Regions from separate parts of the Bacteroides sp. CAG:633 genome, predicted to be linked through region 3. Evidence: riboswitches for the same ligand, from Rfam matches in the RefSeq annotation. Region 3 holds a riboswitch; each other region holds the start of a gene.
What was found. Region 3 has a riboswitch for cobalamin ahead of nrdD (anaerobic ribonucleoside-triphosphate reductase). Riboswitches for the same ligand answer to the same signal wherever they lie in the genome.
Positions count from the first base shown of each region.

Region 1: it holds a riboswitch for cobalamin, as region 3 does, so the genes downstream of both, QVP67_RS14645 (TonB-dependent receptor plug domain-containing protein) here and nrdD (anaerobic ribonucleoside-triphosphate reductase) in region 3, are expected to answer to the same signal.
Region 2: it holds a riboswitch for cobalamin, as region 3 does, so the genes downstream of both, QVP67_RS05260 (tryptophanase) here and nrdD (anaerobic ribonucleoside-triphosphate reductase) in region 3, are expected to answer to the same signal.
Region 4: it holds a riboswitch for cobalamin, as region 3 does, so the genes downstream of both, QVP67_RS06400 (TonB-dependent receptor) here and nrdD (anaerobic ribonucleoside-triphosphate reductase) in region 3, are expected to answer to the same signal.

Region 1 covers NZ_FR883153.1:12,996-15,198, forward strand. The annotation lists partial or broken gene QVP67_RS14645 (TonB-dependent receptor plug domain-containing protein) at 1-797, opposite strand, end outside; cobalamin riboswitch at 864-1,072, opposite strand; gene QVP67_RS14650 (multidrug effflux MFS transporter) at 1,191-2,203, opposite strand, start outside.
Region 2 covers NZ_FR883036.1:32,160-34,362, reverse strand. The annotation lists gene QVP67_RS05265 (sensor histidine kinase) at 1-837, shown strand, start outside; cobalamin riboswitch at 901-1,100, shown strand; gene QVP67_RS05260 (tryptophanase) at 1,387-2,203, shown strand, end outside.
Region 3 covers NZ_FR883138.1:22,999-25,201, forward strand. The annotation lists cobalamin riboswitch at 389-587, shown strand; gene nrdD (anaerobic ribonucleoside-triphosphate reductase) at 769-2,203, shown strand, end outside.
Region 4 covers NZ_FR883048.1:9,853-12,055, forward strand. The annotation lists gene QVP67_RS06400 (TonB-dependent receptor) at 1-1,275, opposite strand, end outside; cobalamin riboswitch at 1,367-1,572, opposite strand; gene QVP67_RS06405 (2-oxoacid:ferredoxin oxidoreductase subunit beta) at 1,850-2,203, opposite strand, start outside.

The DNA of each region.
Region 1 (2,203 bases), on a different contig from region 3:
CGGGCTGAATAGTAATAATATCCTTTCACATCCAACTCCCCTCCGTCTTTGAACGTATGATACAGCGTCGCTTCGCCCTGCCACGACTCCACTTCCGAGTTGTTTCGTTTCTCTTTCGTCACGTACTTCCCGTTCACCAGCGTAAACGGATAATTGCCGTCGGCACGCATATAACCGGCATCTACCGAGAGGCGTGTACGCTCCCCCAGTTTCTGCCACCATCTGACAGAGGGCGCTACATATCCGAACGAGCCGCCCCTGACACGTGCCAGAAAAGCAGAAGTACGATTTCCTTCGAAGTGAGGTTTTTCCGTTTCGATGTTCAGTACGCCGGCCGACGCATACAGACGGGCCGACTGCAACAGGTCTTCGCTCTGACCGATGGAAAGAGAAAGCATCGACACATTGTCCAGCGAAAAACGTCCGATGTCTATCTGCCCTGCCTGGCAGTTGCTGACTGCCACACCGTCGTAGCTGACAGCCGTATGGGCTGCACCCATGTTGCGGATAGAGACTGTCTTCAGTCCGCCTATACCACCGTAATCCTTTACGTCGGCACCGGCAAAACGGCGTACGGCATCCGCCACATTCTGTATGCCAAGCTGGCTGATGTCCTGCTTCGACATGGTCTGCACAGGCACAGCCGATGTCACCTTGTTGGGCATCCTACGGGCAGTCACCGTCACTTTCTCTATCTGATGCACCTTGCCGGCAATCGTATCTTCCTGCACTTCCTGTGCCACCATCCGGCAGGTCATCATGCAGCACAATACGATACAGCCCAATCGCATCTTCATAAACAAACGGCAGAATCTTTTATTTCATTATTCTTGTGTGCACTGACTGCTTTCCTCGAACAGACAATTTTTCGACTTTGTTTTGCAGGTCTTCTGACTCGTTTCCTAATGTATCGCCTTCCCATTCTCTTTATTATCAGAAAAACAGTGGCATCCGAGTATGATACATTCCTCTTGAAACACACAGCAGCGGGACTGTCCGGGATTCACACCCGATTCCCTTTTCATCCACATCTCCGAACGGAGATTACGGAACAAAACAGCGGCAAATGTAGGAATTTATTTGAATATCCGCAATCAAAAACACAAAAAAAGTATTGAATACCAACAAACAGCGTTCTGTCGGAAGTGGTTTGCTGAAACGCTGTTGGCCACCGTGGCGCAGGTTACGTTTTATTGCTTTCGTATCGTGCTGAAAGCAAAATACAGCCGTGTGCCCCGGCGCCCCAAAGCCACCAGCATACACAGCAGCGAACAGCAGGCACAAACCACAAATACCACTCCCGTGGACGAAAGGATATTACCGATGCCCACCAATGGCGAAACAATGCCTCCCGCCGCAAAACATACCGCACCTAAAAGAGCCGATGCCGTGCCCGAATTCTCGCGCTGACTCTCCATGGCCAAAGCTGTGCTCGAAGTAAACGTCATCCCCATGCTGAACAGCAGAACCAGCATCAGAGCCTCGTATACCCAAAAGCTGCACGCCGACATTAACGCCCCGCACTGTAACACGGCTGCCACTACCATTCCGCAACAGCCAACCAGTGTACTGGTCTCCGAACGGCGAAACTTGACCGACAAGGCAGCCGCAACACCTATCGCAAGCGCATTGACTCCGAAACACAAGCTGAACGCAAATGCCGAAAAGCCATAATGCTGCTGCACGATGAAAGGCGACGAGGCGATGTTGGCAAACAGCACTCCCTGTGCGAAAGCCATCTGAAGTACATAGCACACGTAACGCCTGTCGCGCAACACGACTCCAAAACTGCGGAACGTATCACTCCATTTTTCAGCCGAACGGTTTTCACGCGGCAACGATTCCTTAAAACGTAAGCAGCAGGCCAATAACACCAGTCCCAGCCCGAACAGAATCCAGAAGATGCCCTGCCATCCTATCACATCGGTCAGCAGGCCACCCACAATCGGAGCCGCCACCGGCGCCACTCCGTTAATGGCCCCAATTACAGCCAACATTTTGGCAAGTTCGCGTCCGGAATATTTGTCCGTTGCCACCGAACGCGATATGACGATACCACCCGCACCGGCTATGCCCTGTAACAGACGGAACGCCACAAACTGCTCTATGCTCTGCGAAAACAGGCACAACAGCGTCGATGCAATAAACAGCCACATGGCCACCAGCAAGGGTAACCGCCGACCGTACCGGTCGCTCAGCGGAC
Region 2 (2,203 bases), on a different contig from region 3:
TCGCAGAAACGTCCGGCTAATGCAACGGAAGAAAAGCGCATGTCGCTCAACATCAACAAAAACGGACGTATCTTTATCATCGAATGCATCATCTTCCAAGACCGTAGCTTCGAAATCTCGATTAACGACATAACCCAGGAAGAAGAGCAAATCAGACTGAAGAGGCAACTGACCCAAAATATAGCTCACGAACTGAAAACCCCGGTAAGCAGTATACAGGGCTATTTGGAAACCATCGTCAGCAACGACAGCATCCCACGCGAAAAGATGCAGACTTTCCTGGAGCGCTGCTATGCCCAAAGCAACCGCCTGAGCCGACTGCTACGCGACATCTCCGTGTTGACACGTATGGACGAAGCAGCCAACATGATCGATATGGAAAAGGTAGACATCAGCCTGCTGGTTGGAAACATCGTCAACGAAGTAGCTTTGGAACTGGAAGAAAAACATATTACAGTAGTCAACTCGCTGCAACCCAAAATACAGCTGAAAGGCAACTATTCGCTGCTCTACTCCATTTTCCGGAATCTGATGGACAACGCCATCGCCTACGCTGGTACCAACATATATATACACATCGGCTGTTTCCGCGAAGACGAGAACTTCTATTATTTCAGCTTTGCAGATACAGGGGTAGGCGTAGCTCCTGAGCACCTGAACCGCCTGTTCGAACGCTTCTACCGGGTAGACAAAGGCCGTTCGCGCAAGCTGGGCGGAACCGGCCTCGGACTGGCCATTGTGAAAAACGCCGTTCTGATACACGGAGGAACCATCTCGGCCAAAAACAGGCAAGGAGGAGGACTGGAGTTCGTATTCACACTGGCCAGGGAAAAATAAAATATTACCTTCGTAACATGTACTAATTTGCCGGAGATTTCCCTTGTAAATCCCCGGCTTTTTCTTATCTTTGCGCTGCATTGGTTTGCAATCCTCTTTCGGGAAAGCAATTAAAAGGGAATCAGGTGAGAATCCTGAACAGTCCCGCTGCTGTAAGTTTCGTGAAGTGTGACAGGCACATACCTCTTAAGCCACTGGATACGTCCGGGAAGGCGTCTGCCACAGAAACAAGTCAGAAGACCTGCCATGCAACACACTTTATCATTGCTTTCGAGGAAAAAGCGTTGAGTTTGATGAACCGGACAACTATTTCCTGTCCAAATCATTTCAACTGATTCAAAGAAAGTAAAAAGGTAAATGAACTCTGCCAAGTTTATTGAGAATGTCCGGTCGAAGTGATTTCGCCCGGACATTTGTTTTTTTACAAAGGGAAACGAACTTCTTGCTTTATAGAAGAAAAATCACTATCTTCGACTCCTGAGCAATAAGTCATAGACTTATTCCGTTAACCAAATGTCAAACCCTCAAAAAAAGAAAAACTAATCAACTATGGAATTACCCTTTGCCGAATCCTGGAAAATAAAGATGGTAGAACCCATCCGCAAAAGCACCCGACAAGAACGTGAACAATGGCTGAAAGAAGCCCATTACAATGTATTTCAACTGAAATCTGAACAAGTCTACATCGACCTGATCACCGACTCGGGTACAGGCGCCATGAGCGACCGCCAATGGGCCGGAATGATGCTGGGCGATGAAAGTTACGCAGGTGCTTCATCGTTCTTTAAACTTAAAGATACCATTACCAGACTGACCGGATTCGAATACATCATCCCCACCCATCAGGGACGAGCCGCCGAAAACGTACTCTTCTCCTATCTGGTGCATGAAGGAGACATCGTGCCTGGCAACTCACACTTTGATACGACCAAAGGACACATTGAAGGACGCAAAGCTTTCGCACTGGACTGTACTGTCGACGAGGCTAAGCAAACACAACTTGAAGTTCCTTTCAAGGGAAACGTCGATCCTGCCAAACTGGAGAAAGCCTTGCAGGAACACGCCGACCGGATTCCTTTCATCATCGTCACCATCACCAACAATACGGCAGGAGGACAACCCGTATCCATGCAGAACCTGCGTGAAGTACGTGCCATAGCTGACAAATACGGCAAACCCGTTCTGTTCGACTCGGCCCGTTTTGCCGAAAACGCCTATTTCATCAAGACACGCGAAGAGGGCTACCAAGACAAGAGCATCAAACAAATTACCCGTGAAATGTTCAGCCTGGCCGACGGCATGACCATGAGTGCGAAAAAAGATGGCATTGTCAACATGGGTGGTTTCATCGCAACCAACCGGAAAG
Region 3 (2,203 bases):
TTATGCTCTGTTGGACGATGCGACTGTATGTTTGTTGGATAAAAATCCTTTTTGGTTGTTTCTTACAAGATAGGGGAATTGTTTGAAAACAGGCTTTTAGGCTCTTATCTGGGCAGAAATGTTTTCTTTTTATTTCCATACCGCGTGTTCCAGTGCCAGATATGCAGTTCGGGCATCGCTTTCAGAAATGTTAGCCTGTACTTACGTTTGTTAGCAATATTGCTGCAAAAATCGGGCAGACGGTTGGCTGACTGGAAGTGGGGATATTGTAGAATCTGTGCTACAATGTTGGGGAATAATTACCCATTTGGCGGTATCTTTCGCCTTGTTTCCCATCTTTCGGCTGAAAAAACTTCCGGTTTCTTTCTCTGCCTTTTTGTTTTTTCTGCTATATTTGCCGCGAATTGGTTTCATGCGGATATTCATCTTCGTGAATTAAAAGGGAATCGGGTGAAAGTCCCGAACAGTCCCGCTGCTGTGAAGCTCCATTCAACGTTCCGACAATTACTCTTGCCACTGGTCAACTGAACTGGGAAGGTGTCGGAGCGGGAGTCAGTCAGAAGACCTGCCATTTTCATCAAAGGCCGTTTTTACTCGTGGGATAGAAAAGCGGTGCGAAAATATTCAGTAATTAAACTTTTTGTGGGAAAGGCATACCTGAGGAAGAGGTGTGTCCGCAAAATGCCGGCTGTAGCCTTCGGGAAGCCATATTGTGTGCGAACAGTGGTTTATTGGCCGGACAAAACAGGAAAAACAATGAAAACAGTGATGGAAACCAGTGACTTTACAATTGTGAAGCGGGACGGATCGGCCGACCGCTTCTCGCTCGACAAGATAATGAATGCCATTATCAAGGCATTCCGTTCGGTGAACGAGCCTGTCAGCCTGAGTAATGTTTCGAAAATCATCAGCCGGCTCGACCTGTACGACGGCATCAAGGTGGAAGAAATCCAGAACTTAGTGGAGGAAGCCCTGATGCGCGAGGGACATTATCGGGTGGCAAAGTCGTTCATGCTCTACCGGCAGCGTCATGCGGAGGACCGCGAGGTGATGGACGAACTGAAGTTCTTGTCCGACTATTGCGAGGCAACCAATGCCGCTACCGGTTCGAAGTACGATGCCAACGCCAATGTGGAGCATAAAAACATCGCCACGCTGATTGGTGAACTGCCCAAGTCGAACTTCATCCGCCTGAATCGCCGGTTGCTGACCGACCGCATGAAGAAAATGTATGGCAAGGAACTGGCGGACCAGTACCTTGACCTGCTGACTCACCACTTTATATATAAGAATGACGAGACGAGTCTGGCCAATTATTGTGCTTCCATCACGATGTACCCCTGGCTGACGGGCGGTACGAAGTCGATAGGCGGCAATTCGACGGCACCCACCAACCTGAAGTCGTTCTGCGGAGGCTTTGTCAACATGGTGTTCATGGTTTCGAGCATGTTGAGCGGAGCTTGTGCCACGCCCGAGTTTCTGATGTATCTCAACTATTTCATCGGGCTGGAGTACGGCCGCGAGTATTACAAGGAGCCGGAAAAGGTGGTGGACCTTTCGCTGAAGCAGCGTACGGTCGATAAAATCATTACCGATTGCTTCGAACAGATTGTCTATTCCATCAATCAGCCTACCGGAGCACGCAACTATCAGGCTGTCTTCTGGAACATTTCGTATTACGACCGTTACTATTTCGAAAGCCTGTTCGGCGACTTCTTTTTCCCCGACGGCAGCAAGCCCGACTGGGAGGGACTGAACTGGCTGCAAAAGCGGTTTATGAAGTGGTTCAACCGGGAACGTACCAAGACGGTGCTGACTTTTCCGGTCGAGACGGTGGCTCTGCTGAGCAAGGACGGCGATGTGCTGGACCAGGAGTGGGGCGATTTTACAGCCGAAATGTATGCCGAGGGGCATTCCTTCTTTACTTATATGAGTAGCAGTGCCGACTCACTGTCCAGCTGCTGCCGCTTGCGCAACGAGATACAGGACAACGGTTTCAGCTATACCTTGGGAGCGGGTGGCGTATCGACCGGTTCGAAGAGTGTGCTGACGGTGAATATCAACCGCTGTGTGCAGTATGCCGTCAATCACCAGCTCGACTACAAGACGTTTCTGACCGATGTCATCGACCTGTGCCACCGGGCGCAGCTGGCTTATAACGAGAATCTGAAAGCGTTGCACGAACATGGCATGTTGCCCCTGT
Region 4 (2,203 bases), on a different contig from region 3:
CAGGTCGTGCTGCCTGAAAGGCTGCCACGAGGCAATGGCTGTGGGCGTCCATTCCATCTTATTGGCAGCAGCGGTTGTGTCCGAGGCCACGTTGTCGTGGACGAAGGTAGCCAGAATACTGGCCTGCATCTTCACCCGTCCCAGGTGCAAGGAAGTAGCGGCAGCAGCCAGCACTGTATGGCGGCGCGGGTAGACAAAGTCTTTCAGGTCGGCATTCAACAGGTTGAACTGATAGTCGGCCGACAGACTGACGTCCCACGACGGCAGCAGTGTATAACGCTGCGCCAGCGATACGTAGGCTTCCTGTTGACGGTAGTGGTTGTTGATGTACATCAGGGCCTCGTCCTGTCGCGGATCGGCCAGGTAGTGCAGGTAGTCGTAGGCATACTTGGCGTTCAGCATCAGGCTGTAGCGTTCGGAGAAGTCCTTGCGGAGCGAGCCTTGTACAAATACGTTGGTATCCCACTGACGATCTTCGTGCGAGAACTTGTTGCGCACCACGGCACCTGGATAGCCCCGTTCGGAGCGGTAGAAGTAGGCCTTGGCCTTCCACTGCCCTTGCGGTAGCTTGCCAAACCAACCGTTCTCCAGTCGTAGAGCATTGACGTCGCCATTGCGCCGGACAGCTGTGGTGTCGTAGCCTTCTTCCACGCGGTAGGTGAATTTATAGCGACCGGTGGTGTACATGTATTCGCCGCTAAGCGACATATTGACTTTTTCACTCACTTTCTGCTCCCAAAGCAAGGCCGGATTGACGGTACCGAAAGAGCCGGTCTTGAAAGTGGCTTTCACCCGATGGGTCTCGTTGTCATCGAACTTCGGTGTCCGCGATTGCAAATAGATGGAACCTGCCGATCCGAAGTCCTTGGCTGGTTGGAAGATGGCGCTTTTCTGCCCGTTGTACAAGGTGACACTCTCCATGTTGTCCAGCGAGAAGCGTCCCAGGTCCACTGTTCCGTTCTGTGCATTGCCCAGTTCGATGCCGTCGTAGAATACGCCGACATGATTGGTGCCCATGCTGCGTATGTTTACGGTCTTCAGGCCGCCTACACCGCCGTAGTCCTTGATCTGTATACCCGAAAAGTAGCGCAATGCATCGGCCACACTGTGCGAGGCGAGCCGTTGTAGCTGTTCGCCCTGAAGTTGCTGTACGGGTATGACTTCCTTTTGAATGGAACGTGCCGTGATGACGACCTCGTCCAAACGCTGCAAACTGTCTAACTTGCTTTGTGCGTATAGGGATATAGTGCTTCCTATTAAGGCACAGACAAGCATGACAGGTCGAAAAGTACATCTGACCATGTCTTTTAGTTTTCTGAATTGTTGTTTTTACTTGTTCGTATTGGCCTCCCTAACCCTGGAGGTCGACCAAACATGAATGATGGCAGGTCTTCTGACTGACTCCCTTACCGGAACCTTCCCAATGTATGTAACATCAGTGGCATAAAAGTCTTTTCCGATAAGTTGAAACTGGAGCTTCACAGCAGCGGGACTGTTCGGGACTTTCACCCGATTCCCTTTTAATCCGCTCGTCCGGTTGGACAAGACGGAACCAATTCGGGGGCAAAGATAGTGAAAGGTGAGAGCAATACAAAAAAGAAGCTCGCTTATTTTTGTATTGGCGAGCCGCATCCTTTCTTATCTAAAGATAGTGAAAGGTGAGTGGAGAGGCGAAGATGAAGGAAAAAGAAAAAAGTGTCGGGATTCATCACAGATTTACCATTTGCAACGGATAAATAAGAGAGATCGGGGTGATTGTGCAACCCCTTATCCGGAGAAACTAGTCTCATCTGTGCCGAATCCCGACACGTCTGTTATAGTTGTAACGAGGGCGAAGAAGCCAATAGGCTTACTTCACTTCCCATGTATCGTTAGTCAGCAGCAATTCTTCGAAGTTGTGATACTTCTTCTTGGCCGAAACCTCTTCGATCTGCTGGTGTACGGCTTCTTCGTAGGTAGGAGCTTCCACGTCGCGGATCACGCCGAGTGCGATAGGAAAGTCGGGACCTTCCATCAGCGCCAGCTTCAGCTGCAGGGTGTTGTCCATGCAGTGTGCGTCGTGCACCAGGATGTCTTTCTCCGTGATGCCGTTTTCGCCCAGCTTCACTACCTTCAGACCGAAGCCTTCCTGCATCAGTCCGTATTCGTTGTTTTCACCGAACAGCATAGGTTTGCCATGCTCCAGGTAGATGGCGTTCTTGGC